Regions from separate parts of the Allobosea sp. NPDC055332 genome, predicted to be linked through region 2. Evidence: predicted binding sites of a transcription regulator. Region 2 holds the regulator's gene; each other region holds the start of a gene.
What was found. Region 2 encodes PhoB, which activates phosphate uptake and scavenging genes when phosphate is short. Its sites were predicted from a motif close to TGTCATNNANCTGTCAT; they were not measured.

Region 1 (4,084 bases), on a different contig from region 2:
ATACATCGCCCAGCCCGAGCGCCCGCGCTCGACCGCATCGGAATTATAGACTGACCAGCCCTTGCGCAGGAAGAATTCGAGCCAGCCCTGGCGTCCGTCCGGCGTCGTCTCGTAATTGACGCCGGTCATGCCGCCGCCATGCCAGAGCAGCAGCGGGACGGAGCCGCGCTCGCTCTGCGGCAGGAAATACTGAACGTACATCTGCCCGGTCTGGTAGGTGCCGTTCGGGTCGACGCGGGCGGGCGTGCCACCAGGGGTGAACACCACCTCCTTCACCGGCCGGCCCGAGATCTCGACCAGCTTGCCGCCGACATGGAAGGAGCCCATCCCACGCAAGGAGATCGGTTCCTGCGCCTGCTGGGCCTGCGCCGCACCAAAGCTGCAGGCGATGCCGAAAGCGGCCGCCAGAACGTGACGTCTCATGGTTCCTCCCGTCGCCGCGATGGGCGTTATCGATACACGGCCATCTTCGGCCGCGTCGCACGGGGGAGACAATGGTCTTTGCCGGCAGGTGTGAAATGCAAATGCCGGAGCGATTGATGCAAGCAGCGTATCAAACTGCGCTCTGCCTCAACCCGCCTTGCCGAGATAGGCGGTCGCGTCGATCTCGACGAGGCAATCGGGCGAGCCCAGCCCGTTGACGATGCAGGAGACCCGGTGCGGCGGCTCCTGCGCGAAATTGGCGAAATAGACCTCGTTCATCGGCTCCCAATAGGCCCGGTCGGTGACGTAGACCGTGCACTTGACGATATCCGTCAGGCTTGCCCCGGCCTCCTCGAGCAGCGCCCTGATGTTGTCGATGCATTGCTGGGTCTGCCGCTTCGCATCGCCGATCGCATATTTCCCCTGCAGGTCGGCGCCGACGCAGCAGACGAACATGAAGTCGCCGGCGATCGTCGCCTGGGCGAAGGGCAGCCGGCTCTTGTAGACGCGATCGGAGGAAACGCTGCGCTTGGGCATGAGGTCGTCCTGTTCCGGCGGATCTGGTTGAATCAGGATCCGAACCTGTTGAATCGGTCTCTCAGGCGCCTGAATCGGAGAGGCAGGGGAGCACGCCAACCACCTGATTTGATTCAAGCTTTCCTGTCTCGGCAGGAGGCGCGGCATGCTGCCCTTGCCGTAACGGTGGCCAGCAGCCATCTGCGGGTGTATAGGCCCCCCTTCGCGCCAAGATGAGGTTAACGCAGGCGCGATGCGTGAAATCAGGAGCAAGACCCATGTCCGAGCGGTGGACGCCCGACAGCTGGAGGGCAAAGCCCGTCCAGCAGATGCCGGAATATCCGGATCAGGCAGCCTTGAAGGCGGTTGAGCAGCAGCTCGCCGGCTTTCCGCCGCTGGTTTTTGCAGGCGAGGCGCGCAAGCTCAAACGGGCGTTGGGCAAGGTCGCGGCCGGCGAGGCCTTCCTGCTTCAGGGTGGTGACTGCGCGGAGAGCTTCGCCGAGCATTCGGCCGACAATATCCGCGACTTCTTCCGGCTGTTCCTGCAGATGGCGGTGGTGCTGACCTTCGCCGGCGGCTCGCCGGTGGTGAAGGTCGGCCGTATCGCCGGCCAGTTCGCCAAGCCGCGCTCGGCGCCGAACGAGAAGATCGGCGATGTCGAATTGCCGAGCTACAAGGGCGACATCATCAACGATAACGAGTTCACGGCGGAGTCGCGGATTCCGGACCCGCGCCGGCAGCTCGAGGCCTACAGGCAGTCGGCGGCGACGCTCAACCTGATCCGTGCCTTCGCGACCGGCGGTTACGCCAATCTCGACAACGCGCATCGCTGGATGCTCGGCTTCGTCAAGGACAGCCCGCAGTCGCATCGCTACCAGGAGCTGGGCGACCGCATCACCGAGTCGCTCGACTTCATGCGGGCCATCGGCGTCGATCCCGAGACGCATCCCGAGATGCGTACGACGGATTTCTACACCAGCCACGAGGCGCTGCTGCTCGGCTACGAGCAGGCGATGACGCGCACCGACTCGACCACCGGCGACTGGTACGCCACCTCCGGCCATATGGTCTGGATCGGTGACCGGACCCGCCAGCTCGACCATGCCCATGTCGAGTATTTCCGCGGCATCAAGAACCCGATCGGCCTGAAATGCGGTCCGTCCCTGAAGCCGGACGAGCTGCTCAAGCTGATCGATGCGCTCGATCCGCAGAACCAGGCCGGCCGGCTCGTCCTGATCGGCCGCTTCGGCGCCGACAAGGTCTTCGACCACCTGCCGGCGCTGGTGCGCGCCACCAAGCGGGAAGGGCGTAACGTCGTCTGGTCGTGCGATCCGATGCACGGCAATACCGTCAAGGCGGCGAGCGGCTACAAGACCCGGCCGTTCGACCTGATCCTGACCGAGGTGAAGAACTTCTTCGCCGTGCATCAGGCCGAAGGCACGCATGCAGGCGGCCTGCATCTCGAGATGACCGGCAAGAACGTCACCGAGTGCACCGGCGGCGCCCGCGGCATGACCGATGCCGATCTCAACGACCGCTACCATACGGTCTGCGATCCGCGCCTCAACGCCGAGCAGGCGCTGGAGCTCGCCTTCCTCGTCGCCGAGCTGGTCAAGCGCGAGCGCTCCGGCCGCGCCCGGCCTGAGGTCGAAGCGGCCGAGTAACCGTTACAGTGGCGGGCCGGCTTCATCGGCCCGTCACCTTGACCACCTAACCCCCCGCCTCCCATGGTCGATGCCGAGAACGGCTGAAGCCGACGAAGGCGGGTATACGGTGATGAAACTCAAATTTGCAGCCGTTCTGGCCGCCTGTCTGGTCGCGGCTCCGGCGTTGGCGCAGGACGCCGCCAAGAAGCCGGCGGCCCCGAGCGGGCGCTTCGTCGAGATCGCGCGCTTCAAGGCTCCCTCCGCTCGCCAGGCCGCGGCGGTGGATGCTGCCCATGTCTACGCGATCACAGACCGCGCCATCGCCAAGCACGACAAGGCGACCGGTGCGCTGGTGAAGGAGTGGAAGGGGGCCGAGGACGGCCCGATCATCCATCTCGACAGCGGTGCGGTGGTCGATGGCAAGCTCTACGCCGCCCATTCCAACTACCCGGCCTCGCCGATGACCAGCTCGGTCGAGATCTGGGATGCCCAGACGCTCGAGCATGTCGGCTCGCACAGCTTCGGCATCCTGCTGGGCTCGCTGACCTGGCTCGACAGGCATGACGGCGCCTGGTGGGGCGTCTTCGCCAATTACAGCCGCGTCTTCGGCCAGAGCCAGCAGCCCTATGGCAATTCCTACTGGACGACGCTGGTCAAGTTCGACGAGGCCTGGAAGCCGGTGCAGGGCTGGACCTTTCCCGCCGCCGTGATCAAGCGGGCCGAGCCGATGAGCATGTCTGGCGGCAGCTGGGGCAAGGATGGCCTGCTCTACGCCACCGGTCACGATCACAAGGAGGTCTATGCCCTGCGCCTGCCGAAGATGGGCTCGGTGCTGGAGCTGGTCGCGACCTATCCGATCGAGGGCGAAGGCCAGGGTATCGCCTGGGATCGCAGCGGCGGTGCGGACACGCTGTGGATGATCAGCCGGGCAAAATCGGAGCTGATCGGCCAGCGCTTCGAGCGCTGACCGATAGGAGGCAGATCAGAACTTCAGCGCAGCGGCGACACGGCCGGTGTTGATCGTCGTCGTCGTGCCTTCGATCTCCGCGAAGCGGATGATCTGGTATTCGGCGCGCAGGAAGAGATTGTCGGTCAGGGCCCAGTCGACGCCGACGCCGGCGCTGAGGCCGAAGGCGTAGGTGTTCTTGCGCACCGTGCCGACCTGGAGCGGGTAGCCGTTCGCTTGCCTGCGGGTTTCCGTGGGCTGGCCGGCATTGGTGACGATCAATGCATCGGCATCGATCGTCGAGGTCGTGTTGAAGCGGCCGAGCGCCGCGCCGATCGTGCCGAAGGGCATGATCCGGCCGTAGGCCCAGCCCATGCGCAGGCGCAGGGTCGCGTAATCGTCGAGCTTGGCTGCCTGGTTGGTCGTCATCGACCAGTCGTAGACATTGCCGTTCGACAGCGGGCTGCGGCGGGCGATGTAGTCGGTGATGCGGTAATTGTGGCCTGAACGGGTGTAGTCCGCCTCCACGCCGAGCACGACATCGTCGAACAGG
Region 2 (4,084 bases):
AGGACCTGCTCGAGCAGCTGAAGAGCGACTTCACCATCGTCATCGTCACCCACAACATGCAGCAGGCGGCGCGCATCTCGCAGTACACCGCCTTCATGTATCTCGGTGAGGTCATCGAGTTCGACGCGACCAACACCATCTTCATGAACCCGCACAAGAAGCAGACGCAGGACTACGTCACCGGCCGCTTCGGCTGAGTCCTCAGCGTCGGCCAGCTCCAAAGGATACGCCCCGATGTCCGACCATATCGTCCGCTCCTACGACGCCGATCTCGAAGGCCTGCGCCGCAGCCTCGCCGAGATGGGCGGCATGTCCGAGCGCATGCTCGGCGACTCCACCGTCGCGCTGGTCCGCCGTGACACCGCGCTTGCCCAGAAGATCATCAGTGCCGACCAGCGTCTCGACAACCTCCAGCGCGAGGTCGAGGAGAAGGCCGTCCTGACCATCGCCCGGCGTCAGCCGCTGGCGAACGATCTGCGCGAGCTGATCTCGGCGATCCGCATCGCCGCCGACATCGAGCGCGTCGGCGACCTCGCCAAGAACATCGCCAAGCGCGCCGTCGCGATCTCCGGACAGTTCTCGCCGCCGCATCGCGCTGTCGTCGGCCTCGAGCATATGAGCCGCCTGGTCCAGGCCCAGCTCAAGGACGTGCTCGACGCCTATGCCGCCAGCAACGAGCAGAAGGCGATGGAAGTCTGGCGCCGCGACGACGAGATCGACGCGCTCTACACCTCGCTGTTCCGCGAGCTTCTGACCTATATGATGGAAGATCCGCGTAACATCACCTTCTGCACGCACTTGCTGTTCTGCGCCAAGAATGTCGAGCGCATCGGCGACCACACCACCAATATCGCCGAGACCATCCATTACCTCGTCACCGGCCAGTCCATGGATGAAAGCCGGCCGAAGCTCGACACCACCAACATCCTCGTCGACCTGCCGGCAGCCAATGGCTGAACCGGCGGGCGCTTGAACGGACGCTGACATGCCCGCACGCATCCTGATCGTCGAGGACGAGGAGCCGCTCACCCTGCTCCTGCGCTACAATCTCGAGGCCGAGGGCTTCGAGGTCGATAGCGTGGCGCGCGGAGATGACGCCGAATTGCATCTGCGCGACCATACGCCGGATCTCGTCCTGCTCGACTGGATGTTGCCCGGCCTTTCCGGCATCGAGCTCTGCCGGCGCCTGCGCACGCGCCGTGACACAGAGCGCGTGCCGATCATCATGCTGACCGCCCGCGGCGAGGAGACCGAACGTGTGCGCGGCCTCGCCACCGGTGCCGACGATTATGTCGTCAAGCCGTTCTCGCTGCCCGAGCTGATCGCCCGCATCCAGGCGCTGCTGCGCCGCGCCAAGCCCGGCCATGTCGCCGGCCTGCTCGCCGCCGGCGATCTCGAACTCGACCGCACGACGCGGCGCGTCCGCCGCGCCGGCGCCGAATTGCATCTCGGCCCGACCGAGTTCCGCCTGCTCGAATTCCTGATGCAGGCGCCGGGCCGGGTCTATTCGCGGGCGCAACTGCTGGACGCCGTCTGGGGGCGCGACGTCTACATCGACGAGCGCACCGTCGACGTCCATGTCGGGCGGCTGCGCAAGGCGATCACCCCGGCCAATTCCAAGGATCCGCTGCGCACCGTGCGTGGCGCCGGCTATGCCTTCGACGAGACTTTTGCGCGCGGCTGACGGTTTTCGTCAGCGCGGTGCGGCGACGATGATCGCTGCGCCGGCGAGGCAGAGCGCTGCGCCAGCCAGATCGTAGCGGTCCGGCGGGACCTTCTCGACCAGCGTCATCCAGGCCAGCGACGCCACGATGTAGACGCCGCCATAGGCGGCGAAAGCGCGCCCGGCGGCGGGGCTGTCGACCAGGGTCAGCAGCCAGGCGAAGATCGCGAGCAGGATCAGGCCCGGCAGCAGCCACCAGACCGGTTTGTCCAGCTTCAGCCAGGCCCAGAAGGCGAAGCAGCCGGCGATCTCCGCCAGCGCCGCGCCGAGATAGATCGCGAATGTCGTCATGCGCGCCTGTCCGATTACCAGCCTGGCCCGAAGGCCTCGGCCAGCCGGGCGAACGCCGGACGATAGGCCTCCGATGCCAGCGGTGTCAGCGATTGGGCCTCATCGAAGCAGAACCAGCGGATTTCGCTGTGCTCGTCATTGGTGATCTCAGGCGCACGGCCGGTCCACTGGCTCACCGTGAACAGGTGCCAGAGCGCGGGTGTGATGCCGTCCGTCTCGGTCGTCTCGATGGTCTCGAAGTGGCGGAAACCCGTCGGTGTGATGCCGATTTCCTCTTGGAGTTCGCGGACTAGGGCCGCCTCGGCGGTCTCGCCCGGCTCGACGTGACCGCCGACCGTGTCCCAGCAGGACGGCCGGTTCCGGCGATGTGGCGATCTCAGTCCCAGCAGGAGCAGCCCCTCCTTGATCGGCAGGGCACATGCATACTCGATCGGGTGAGCGGCGGCGGTGTCCATGGATGCCTCATGCATCAAGCCTGTCCGACGACAAAAAAGCCGGCCCAAAGGCCGGCTTCTGTAACCTTTTTATCGAGAGGCGTCGTTACGCGCGGATGGCCTTGCGGTCGCGGCGGCGGTCGGCCGCCGGCTGGTAGGCGATACGGGCGTGATAGGCGCAATAGGGCAGGCCGGTCGCGCTGCGGCCGCCGCAGAAGCGGAACTCCGGCGAGGTCGGGTCGCCCATCGGCCAGCGGCACATGTATTCGCGCAGCTCCATGATGGTGACCCGCTCGGAGAACGGCACGACCACGTCCTCGGATGGGGCTGGCGCGCGCGCGACCTGCGCCTCGGCTTCGATCTCGGGCGAAAATTGCGGGGCGAGCGCCGTGTTGCCACGGGTCAGCCCGGCGCCGCCATTGCTGTGATGACCGGCCGGGTGGCTCGGCGGACGGGCAGCGGGCTTGCGCGGGCGTGGCGTGGCCGACCCCGGGCTCTTGGCCCGGCCGGAGAGGCCAAGGCGATGCACCTTGCCGATAACGGCATTGCGCGTGACATTGCCGAGCTCGGCGGCGATCTGGCTCGCGCTCAGGCCGTCATTCCAGAGCTTCTTGAGCAGTTCGACGCGTTCGTCGGTCCAGGCTCCGGCTTCGGTCATGGAATTGCACCTGTCTTCGTTATGCCCCGCCAGCAAGCCGGCGCGGCATAGGGAGAGATCATGGCGGAATCCGATACCGGCAGCGCCCGTCGCTAAACGGAAGCCGTTACGCCCGGAACTGACGATACTGGAGACGCCGCACGAGATGTCGTATCTGACGAGAAAGACCATACAAGATGGCCTGACTCAGCCACAAGAGTCGCCGAATCCTAATTCGGCTTTTCCCCAGCCAATCGCTGCAGACGGCCGGCCGGTGAGTCTAATTGGCAACGCTGCCGCGAGGGCAGGCGCAATTGACAGGGCGGGGCCGGTTTTGCATAGTCGCATCACGCAGCCGCCCCCAAGGGCGGCGCTTATGTTTTTGAGCGATCGGGATTTTCCTTCGATGCGGCTTGACGCGCGACGAGACGGCGGGAACGGCCAGCGACGATAATGTCGCCGGCGGGTCGCATCATGCCGGCATGCTGCCGCTTGCGTCCCACCCTGCCGTTCCCGGCCTGAGATTCCGCGCTTCCTCCCTGTCTCGCCGCAAGGATATCGCTCCATGAGCACCGCTTCCTCCGTTCTCCTGCCGACCTATGCCCGTGCCCCGATCGCCCTCGAGCGTGGCGAAGGTGCCTGGGCGATCACCGCCGATGGTACGCGCTATCTCGATTTCGGCGCCGGCATCGCCGTCAACTCGCTTGGCCATGCCCATCCGCATCTGGTCGAGGCCTTGACTGCCCAGGCCCAGCGCATCTGGCACACCTCCAACCTCTACACGATGCCTGAGGGTGAGAAGCTCGCCCGCCGGCTCTGCGAGGCGACCTTCGCCGAACGCGTGTTCTTCACCAATTCGGGCGCCGAGGCGAACGAGTGCGCGATCAAGATGGCGCGCAAGTGCCACGCCGCGAAGGGCCACCCCGAGCGCTTCCGGATCGTCACCTTCGAGGGCGCCTTCCATGGCCGCACGCTCGCGACCATCGCCGCCGGCGGTCA
Region 3 (4,084 bases), on a different contig from region 2:
TCACGCAAGCGGGCGGCGTCGGCATCGAGGTGGATGCTGTCGCCGGTCAGTTCGTCGTCGCCATCGCCGATACCGGGCCGGGCATTCCGGCCGAGCGTCTGGCGACGATCTTCGAGGAGTTCGAGCAGGGCGGCATGGCCGGCCATCGCGACCAGGCCGGCACCGGTCTCGGCCTCGCCATCGCACGTCGGCTCGCCCGCGCCATGGACGGTGAGATCGAAGCCGGTAATCGCGCCGATGGCGGCGCATTGTTCCGGCTGGCCCTGCCATTGCGAGCCGGCACAGCCGAAATCGAGCCGCCAGCATCACCGAATTGGCAAGGTCGGCGCATCCTCGTGGCGTCGTCGGCGCCGTTCAGTGGACCCCACATTGCCGCCTGCCTCGAACGGAAGGGTGCGCAGGTTCTGCGGGTCGGCGATCACGCACAGGCCCTGGCGGCGCTCGCCGGCGATTCGGCCCTGTCCGCCGTGCTGGTCGACCGCAATCTTCCGGGCGGTGAGGTCGAGGCGGTGGCAGCTGCGGCGCGTCGCGCCGGCGTCGCCGATATCGTGATCATGCTGGCGCCGGCCGAGCGCCGAAGCTTCGGCTCGCCTTATGCTGCCGGCTTCAGCGGCTTCCTCGTCAAGCCGGTTCGGGCGCGTTCGCTGCAGGTGCGGCTCGACCCGGTCGAGCGGTTGCAGCACGCAGCCGAGGCAACGCCCGTCGGAGGCGCGTCGGCAGAACAGCCTGTCTCCGGTCTGCGGGTCCTCGTCGCCGAAGACAACGAGATCAATGCGCTGCTGCTGACCCGCACCCTGGAGCGGTTTGGCTGCATTGCGATCTGGGCGCGTGATGGCGGCGAGGCCATCCGCCTGATCGAGGAGGCGCGTTCCGGCCGGTCGCAAGAGTTCGATCTCGCCTTGCTCGATGTCCGTATGCCGGTGCTGGACGGGCTGTCCGTCGCCCGAAGAATCCGCGCGGCCGAGAAGGCGCTTGGCCTGGATCGGCTGCCGATCGTTGCAGTCACCGCCAATACGGCGGCGGAGGACCGGCGCGAGGCGCTCGCCGCGGGCATGGATGATTGCCTGGCTAAGCCGCTCTCGCGAGAGCACTTGCGCGGCTGGATCGATCGGCTTTCGCAGCAGCAAACGGCCGAAATTCTGTCGGCCTGAGCCGCGCTTCGATCCACAGGCGGTTGGCTTCGTCATCGCACTGACGTAGTTTTGTCGCGATCCCGTAAGACGGTCGGCGCAGAGCTGTCATGCGCCGATCCGAGATCGCAGAGGCCAGACCGTCTATGACGCGCGATGTTTTCGAGGGTTTCCGTCAGCCGGCAAAGCAGAAGCTGGTCGGCCAGGCCCTGTTGCAGCGCTTCTCGCCATCCAATCTGCTGGCGGCCGGCAAGCAGCTCGGCGGCTTCGCTTTCCCCGGGCCGGATGCCCTGTCGGGCACGCTCGGCCGCTCCGGCACGCTCGAGGTCAGGCTGGCCCGTGGCCCACGCGAGATCTGGAGGGCGCAGCGCCTGCGCTACCGCGTCTTCTATCAGGAGATGTCGGCCAAGCCCGATGTCATCTCGCGCATGTTCCGCCGCGATGCCGACCGCTTCGACGCCGTCTGCGATCATCTCCTCGTCATAGATCATGCCGCACGCGGCCGTTTCGGCGGGATCAAGCCGAAGGTCGTCGGCACCTACCGGCTGATGCGCGAGCAGGCCGTGGCCAAGCTCGGCGGTTTCTATACCCAGTCCGAATTCGACATTGCCCCGCTGCTGGCGCGCCACCCCGATCTGCGCTTCCTGGAGCTCGGCCGTTCCTGCGTGCTGAAGCCCTACCGCACCAAGAAGACGGTCGAGCTGCTCTGGCACGGCATCTGGGCCTATTGCCGGCATCACCGGATCGACGCGATGTTCGGCTGCGCCAGCTTCGACGGTATCGATCCCGACTTGCTGGCGCTGCCCTTGAGCTTCATCCACCACCACGCCACCGCCCAGGGCGAATGGCGCGTCGTGGCCCAGCCGCAGCGGCATGTGGCGATGGACCGGCTGCCAGCCGGCATGGTCGATGCCAAGCTCGCGCTGAAATGCCTGCCGCCGCTGGTGAAGGGCTATCTGCGCCTGGGTGCCCGCTTCGGCTCCGGTGCGGTAATCGACAAGCAGTTCGGCACCACCGATATCCTCGTCATCCTCCCGGTTTCCGCGATCGACCGGCGCTATCTCGACTATCTCGACGGCGACGCCGGACGTTACGCCGCCTGAGCGCGATCACTCGCCCGCGGCGGCGAGGTCGCGCAGCGCCTGCCGGTAGTCCGGATAGCGGAAGGTATAGCCGAGCTCGCGCTTCACCAGTGCGTTCGAGACCCGCTTGTTCTCGCCGTAGAAGCTCGCTGCCATCGGTGAAAGCTTTGCCGGGTCGAACGGGGTTTCCGGCGGCGGGGTGAGCCCGGTGACCTCCGCCGCGAAGCTGACGACATCCTGCGGCGGCGCCGGCTCGTCATCGGTGACGTTGTAGATCGCGCCGGCGCGCGGCGCCTCGATCGAGGCCATCAGCACGCCGGCGATGTCGTCGACATGGATGCGGTTGAAGACCTGACCGGGTTTGATCAGCCGGTTGGCGGTGCCGCCCCGCAATTTGGTGATGGGATTGCGGCCGGGGCCGTAGATGCCGGAGAGGCGGAAGATCCGGACCGGTTTGCCGCTGCGTTCGCCGAAGGCGAGCCAGTCCTGCTCGATCTCCAGCCGCTGCCGCGAGCGCTTGCTGGTCGGACGGCATTCAGCCTCCTCGTCGATCCAGGCGCCGCCATGGTCGCCATAGACGCCGATGGTCGAGAGATAGCCGATCCAGCCAAGCTTCTCGGCCGCCGCGAGCTTGTCGGCGAGCGCGCCGAGCACCGGATCGCCGTTTTCGTCGGGCTGGGCCGAGACCAGTACCGCGTCTGCATCCGCGACGAGCTTTGCCAGGGGCGTCGACACCGCAAAGCCGCCGAAGACCAGCGTATGCAGCCCTTGCTTGCTGAGCTCACCGGCCTTCTCGGCCGAGCGCACCGTGCCGGTGACCTCCCAGCCTTTCGCCAGAGCGGCGCGCGCGAAGAACCCGGCGGAATAGCCGAGGCCGAAGATGACGAGCTTCATGCAGGTTCCAGTTGGTTCGGAGAAGGCTGAGCCCATTCGGCCCTGACCTCGGGGTCGGTTTCCCGCGCGAGGCGTGCCGGCGCGAGTTCAGCAGCGCGGCTGGGCATGAGCTGCCAAAGTGCCCAGGCCGCCATCGCCCTAACCAGGGGCGAGGGATCGTCGAGCAGGGCTTCGGCGCTTGCGGCCAGTGCCGGATCATCGCTGTTGCCGATTGCGATCAAGACATTGCGGATGAAGCGGTCGCGGCCGGTGCGCTTGACCGGCGTCCCCGTGAACAGCGTCCGGAAGGCGGCGTCATCAAGTGCGGCGAGGTCGGCCAGCGGCAACGCATCGAGCTCGCCCTTCAGCGCCAGGCGCGTCTCGTGCGAGGCTTCGGCGAACTTGTTCCAGGGGCAGACGGCGAGACAGTCGTCGCAGCCGAAGACGCGGTTGCCGATGCCCGCGCGGAACTCGGCGTCGATATGGCCCTGATGCTCGATGGTGAGATAGGCGATGCAGCGGCGCGAATCGAGCTGGTAGGGTGCCGGAAAAGCCTTGGTCGGGCAGATGTCGAGGCAGCGCGTGCAGGAGCCGCAATGATCGCGCTCGGGCTCGTCCGGCGGCAGCTCCGCGGAGGTGTAGATCGCCCCGAGGAAGAGCCAGGCGCCATGCTGACGCGAGACCAGCACGGTCTGCTTGCCCTGCCAGCCGAGCCCGGCGGCCTGCGCCAGCGGCTTTTCCATTACCGGGGCGGTGTCGACGAAGACCTTGACCTCGGCCTGAGCCCGCGCCGCCAGCACGCCGGCGATGCTCTTCAACTTGCCCTTGATCACGTCGTGATAGTCGCGTCGGCGGGCATAGAGCGAGATCGCGCCGCGATCACGCTGCTCTAGCACGGCGAGCGGGTCGCCTTCGCCGGCATAGCTCATGCCGAGCATGACGACCGAACGTGCCGCCGGCCACAGGATCGCAGGATCCGCGCGCTCCGCCGTGCGCTCG
Region 4 (4,084 bases), on a different contig from region 2:
GCGGGCGAAACTGATGCTGCGCACGCGGCGCGGAACCGAGCTGACCGAAGCGGGCCTCGCCTATATCGAAGCCAGCCGGCGGATCCTCGAACAGGTCGAGGAGGCCGAGCGCATGGCCGCCGGGGAATACAGCGCACCCCGCGGCGAGCTGCGCGTCACCGCTCCCACATTGTTCGGCCAGCGCCATGTCCTGCCGATCGCCCTCGCCTTCCTGGAGCAGAACCCGGAAATCGCGCTCAAGCTTCATCTCGAAGACAGGCAGATCAATCTCGCCGACGAGCACATCGACGTCGCGGTGCGGATCGGCCATCTCGACGCCGGCGGGCTGATCGCGGTGAAGGTCGGAGAAGTCCGCCGCGTGATCTGCGCCAGCCCGGCCTATCTCGCCCGCCATGGCAGGCCACGAACGCCGGAGGAGCTCAGGGATCATGACGGCGTCTCGTTCCGCGGCTTTTCGGTCACGCCGGAATGGCGCTATCGCGGCGACAATCCCGCCCTCGGCGAAGAGCCGAGAGCGCGGCTGTCGGTGAACTCGACCGCCGCCGCCATCGATGCGGCATTGGCCGGCTTCGGCCTCGTGCGCGTGCTGTCCTATCAGGTCGAGGAGCAGCTCCGGCAAGGCGCGCTCGAAGCGGTGCTGGAGCCGTTCGCGCCGGCGCCACTGCCGGTCAGCCTCGCCTATGCGGAGGGTGGACTGCGCAGCCTGAAGGTCCGCGCCTTCCTGGACTGGATGACGCCGCGCCTGCGTGCGCGGCTCGCTGCTCGCAGCCCCGAGCGCCCTTAGGAATTCAGTTTCCGCCGAACAATTCCGCCGCCCGCGCGTTCCTTGAATACACCTATCACGAAGATGAGGAGCGTCCGATGGACTGGAACCGCGTCGAAGGAAACTGGAAGCAGCTCAAGGGCAAGGTCAAGGAGCAATGGGGCAAGCTGACCGATGACGATCTCGACGTCATCGCCGGCAAGCGCGACCAGCTCGAGGGCAAGATCCAGGAGCGCTACGGCATTGAGAAGGACAAGGTCCGGACCGATGTCGACGCCTGGTACGGCCGCCAGACCTGGCATTGACCACTCACGGTCGATGCAGGCTGCAAGGCCGGCATCACCGCTGAGGAAGGCCTCGCCGGCTCGCACCGGCGGGGCCTTTCGTTTGCCGGAGCAGCGACGTCATCGCAACGTCACCGCGCCTCCCTAGCGTCACCTCGTTGGCCTTGGCCCTCTCGGGCCGCGACAGGGTGGGTGGACGCATGAAGCTCCTGGTCAAGCTGGCCGTCGCCGGCGCTGTTCTCGCCGCCTGCACGGCGCCTGCCGCCGCCGAGCCGATCACCGGCGCGGGTTCGAGCTTCGCCTTCCCGGTCATCGGCAAATGGGCGCAGAACTACCGCGTCGCCAAGTCCGACGGCGCCGAGATGACCCCGCTCGACATCGGCGTCGACTATGAGCCGATCGGCTCGCTCGGCGGCGAGGTCCGCGTCACCCAGCGCGCCGCCGAATTCGGCGCCTCCGACCGGCCACTCTCCGCCGAGGAGCTGCAGCGCTCGGCCCTGATCCAGTTCCCGATCGTGATGGGCGGCATCGTCCCGGTGGTGAACATCGACGGCATCGGCCCCGGCCAGATCCGCTTCACCGGCCCCCTCCTCGCCGACATCTATCTCGGCAGGATCAAGCTCTGGTCCGACCCGGCGATCAAGGCGGCCAATCCCGAGCTGAAGCTGCCCGACGCTCCGATCAGCGTGATCTATCGCTCGGACGGCTCGGGCACGACCTTCAACTGGACCGACTATCTCGCCAAGGCGAGCCCGGAATGGCGCGGCAAGGTCGGCGTCAACACGCAGGTCCCCTGGCCGGTCGGCGCCGGCGCCGAGCGCACGCAGGGCGTGACCGACGCGGTGAAGCGGACCAAGAACGCGATCGGCTATGTCGAATTCGGCCAGGTCGTGCGCGCCGGCCTCGCCTACGCCCAGGTGCAGAACAAGGCCGGCAACTTCGTCAAGCCGGATCCGGCGAGCTTCACTGCCGCCGCCGCCAGCGCCGAATGGGCCAAGGCCACGGACTTTTCGCTGATGCTGACGGACGCGCCCGGCGCCGAGGCCTACCCGATCGTCGCCACCACCTTCGCTTTGGTGCCTAAGCCGCGCACGCGCCGGACGCAGGAGGTGCTCGACTTCTTCCGCCTCTCCTTCGAGAGCGGCGCTGCCGACGCCAGCACGCTCGGCTATGTGCCGCTGCCGGAGACGCTTGTGAAGCAGGTCAAGGACTACTGGGCCAACAGCATGAAGGCCGGCAGCTGAGCTGACCCAAGCCTTCCGGCTCATCCGGCACCGACACTCACGCGCCGTTCATAGACTGGCCCTTATTCTGACCTCCGATGGATTCACACCCGGCCCCGGCCGGGCGACCAGGAGGACAGGCATGCTCAGGACGCTCGCTCTCGCCGCTCTCGTCGGCGCAGCCATCTCGTCCGCGACCAGCGCAAACGCCCAGTATTACGACCCGTATTACCGGCCGGCGCCGCGCTACGATTACGACAGGCCGCCGCCACCGCGCTATGACGATGACCGCCCGCGCTATCGCGACGACGGCCCGCGCTACGGCTATGATCGGCCGTCTCGCCGGCGCTTCGGCGACGTCTGTCTGACCTCGCGCGGCTCATGCGCGGCGGAACCCGCGCCACGGAACTCGTCCTGCGGCTGCTATATCGAAGGCTTCGGCATGAAGCGCGGCGCGATCGAGTGACCTACGCCGAGAAGCGCTCCCCTGTCGAAAGGCACCGCCTGCTGCCTTGAGAGGTAGCGGGCGGGCAAGGGAAATTCACTCGAATGCCGGCGGCCGGCTTGACGCTCCGACAAGGATACCAGCAGCTTCAGCGCCGCTGAAACTGGTTAATTTTACCTTGTTTTGCAGTTAACCTTGTCTTCATAGATCGCTTCGGGCTTTCTACCCTCAACGACGCAGCGGCAGCGGTGCGCAACGCAGGGTTGGGGTCGACTATGACGTTCAGGCTTCTTTCGCTTTCGGGTCTCGCCGCGGCGGCCCTTCTCGGCCTCGCCGCCCCGGCGGTCGCCGGCGGCTGCTACGCTTCCTCCTGCTACCGGGCGCCGGTCAGCACGTGCGGCGGCGGTTCCTGCTACAAGCTGGTCTCGACCCCGCCGGTCTACGGTACCGTCGATGAGAGCTATGTCGTGCGCCCCGAGCGTACCTTCTCCAAGGTCATTCCGGCCCAATACGACACGGTCACCGAGCAGGTGGTGCTCCAGCCGGAGCGCCGCGTCGCCCGCCACATCCCGGCCCAGTACAGGACCGTCTCCGAGAAGGTCCTGATCTCGCCGGCGACCAAGCGCTGGGAAGTCACCCGCGACGCTTACGGCCAGACGACCGGCTGCTGGGTGCATGTCCCCGCACAATACGGCTATCAGCAGCGCACCGTCGAAGTCTCGCCGGCCTCGGTCGACTACGACGTCATTCCGGCCGTGTATGGCCAGCGCAGCCGCCGCGTCATGGTCAGCGCCTCGCGGGTCGAGCACGAGACCGTGCCGGCCGAATATGCGACGCGCCAGCGCCAGGTCCTGGTCAGCCCCGGTTCGCAATACTGGGCCAGGGGCGGCTACTGAGTTTTCGAGTTTTCTTCGTAGTACCTGTCACCACGTAACAAGCACCTCACGCCCCGGCTTCGGCCGGGGCTTTTTTGTCTTGGATCGACAACTGGGGAGGCGCGCAAGTTGCCTTCCCCCGCCATCGTCGGGCCTGTCCCGACCATCCACGTCTTCGCCGGCCGTGCGCAGTGGGCAAGACGTGGATGCTCGCCACAAGGGCGAGCATGACGCGATTGGATCAATGTCGAGCTTGAAACGTCGCTGGCTGTCAGGCCAAGCCGCCGGTCAGCAGGATCAGCACGCCGACGCCGAGCGCGAAGGCGAGGATGCGGGCGGGCATGGAGAACAGGGTGCCAGGCGGCTGCTTCGTCGCGAAGCCGGCGACGACCTCGACCAGCGCGAGAGCCAGCAGCACATAGACGAAGGGCGGGAAGGTACCGCCTCTGGCGATCCAGCCGGAGTGGACCGCGAGCGAGGCGAGCGCGCCGAGC

Region 1: ACWIGM_RS08615 (cycloisomerase) is a predicted target of PhoB. The motif match lies at 2,624-2,640, and genes of this name have one in related genera.
Region 3: olsB (l-ornithine N(alpha)-acyltransferase) is a predicted target of PhoB. The motif match lies at 1,182-1,198, and genes of this name have one in related genera.
Region 4: pstS (phosphate ABC transporter substrate-binding protein PstS) is a predicted target of PhoB. The motif match lies at 1,166-1,182, and genes of this name have one in related genera.

Annotation. Positions count from the first base shown of each region.
Region 1 covers NZ_JBSHMO010000002.1:48,534-52,617, reverse strand. Annotated here, with positions in the region: gene ACWIGM_RS08630 (alpha/beta hydrolase) at 1-423, opposite strand, end outside; gene ACWIGM_RS08625 (RidA family protein) at 571-960, opposite strand; gene ACWIGM_RS08620 (class II 3-deoxy-7-phosphoheptulonate synthase) at 1,218-2,603, shown strand; gene ACWIGM_RS08615 (cycloisomerase) at 2,716-3,552, shown strand; gene ACWIGM_RS08610 (outer membrane protein) at 3,568-4,084, opposite strand, start outside.
Region 2 covers NZ_JBSHMO010000005.1:294,941-299,024, forward strand. Annotated here, with positions in the region: gene pstB (phosphate ABC transporter ATP-binding protein PstB) at 1-197, shown strand, start outside; gene phoU (phosphate signaling complex protein PhoU) at 235-957, shown strand; gene phoB (phosphate regulon transcriptional regulator PhoB) at 986-1,684, shown strand; gene ACWIGM_RS26905 (YnfA family protein) at 1,694-2,014, opposite strand; gene ACWIGM_RS26910 (NUDIX hydrolase) at 2,029-2,469, opposite strand; gene ACWIGM_RS26915 (GcrA family cell cycle regulator) at 2,555-3,106, opposite strand; gene ACWIGM_RS26920 (aspartate aminotransferase family protein) at 3,651-4,084, shown strand, end outside.
Region 3 covers NZ_JBSHMO010000002.1:1,420,744-1,424,827, reverse strand. Annotated here, with positions in the region: gene ACWIGM_RS15440 (response regulator) at 1-1,151, shown strand, start outside; gene olsB (l-ornithine N(alpha)-acyltransferase) at 1,277-2,233, shown strand; gene ACWIGM_RS15430 (SDR family oxidoreductase) at 2,240-3,106, opposite strand; gene queG (tRNA epoxyqueuosine(34) reductase QueG) at 3,103-4,084, opposite strand, start outside.
Region 4 covers NZ_JBSHMO010000002.1:817,064-821,147, forward strand. Annotated here, with positions in the region: gene ACWIGM_RS12555 (LysR family transcriptional regulator) at 1-784, shown strand, start outside; gene ACWIGM_RS12560 (CsbD family protein) at 862-1,068, shown strand; gene pstS (phosphate ABC transporter substrate-binding protein PstS) at 1,248-2,291, shown strand; gene ACWIGM_RS12570 (hypothetical protein) at 2,413-2,736, shown strand; gene ACWIGM_RS12575 (hypothetical protein) at 2,991-3,611, shown strand; gene ACWIGM_RS12580 (hypothetical protein) at 3,862-4,084, opposite strand, start outside.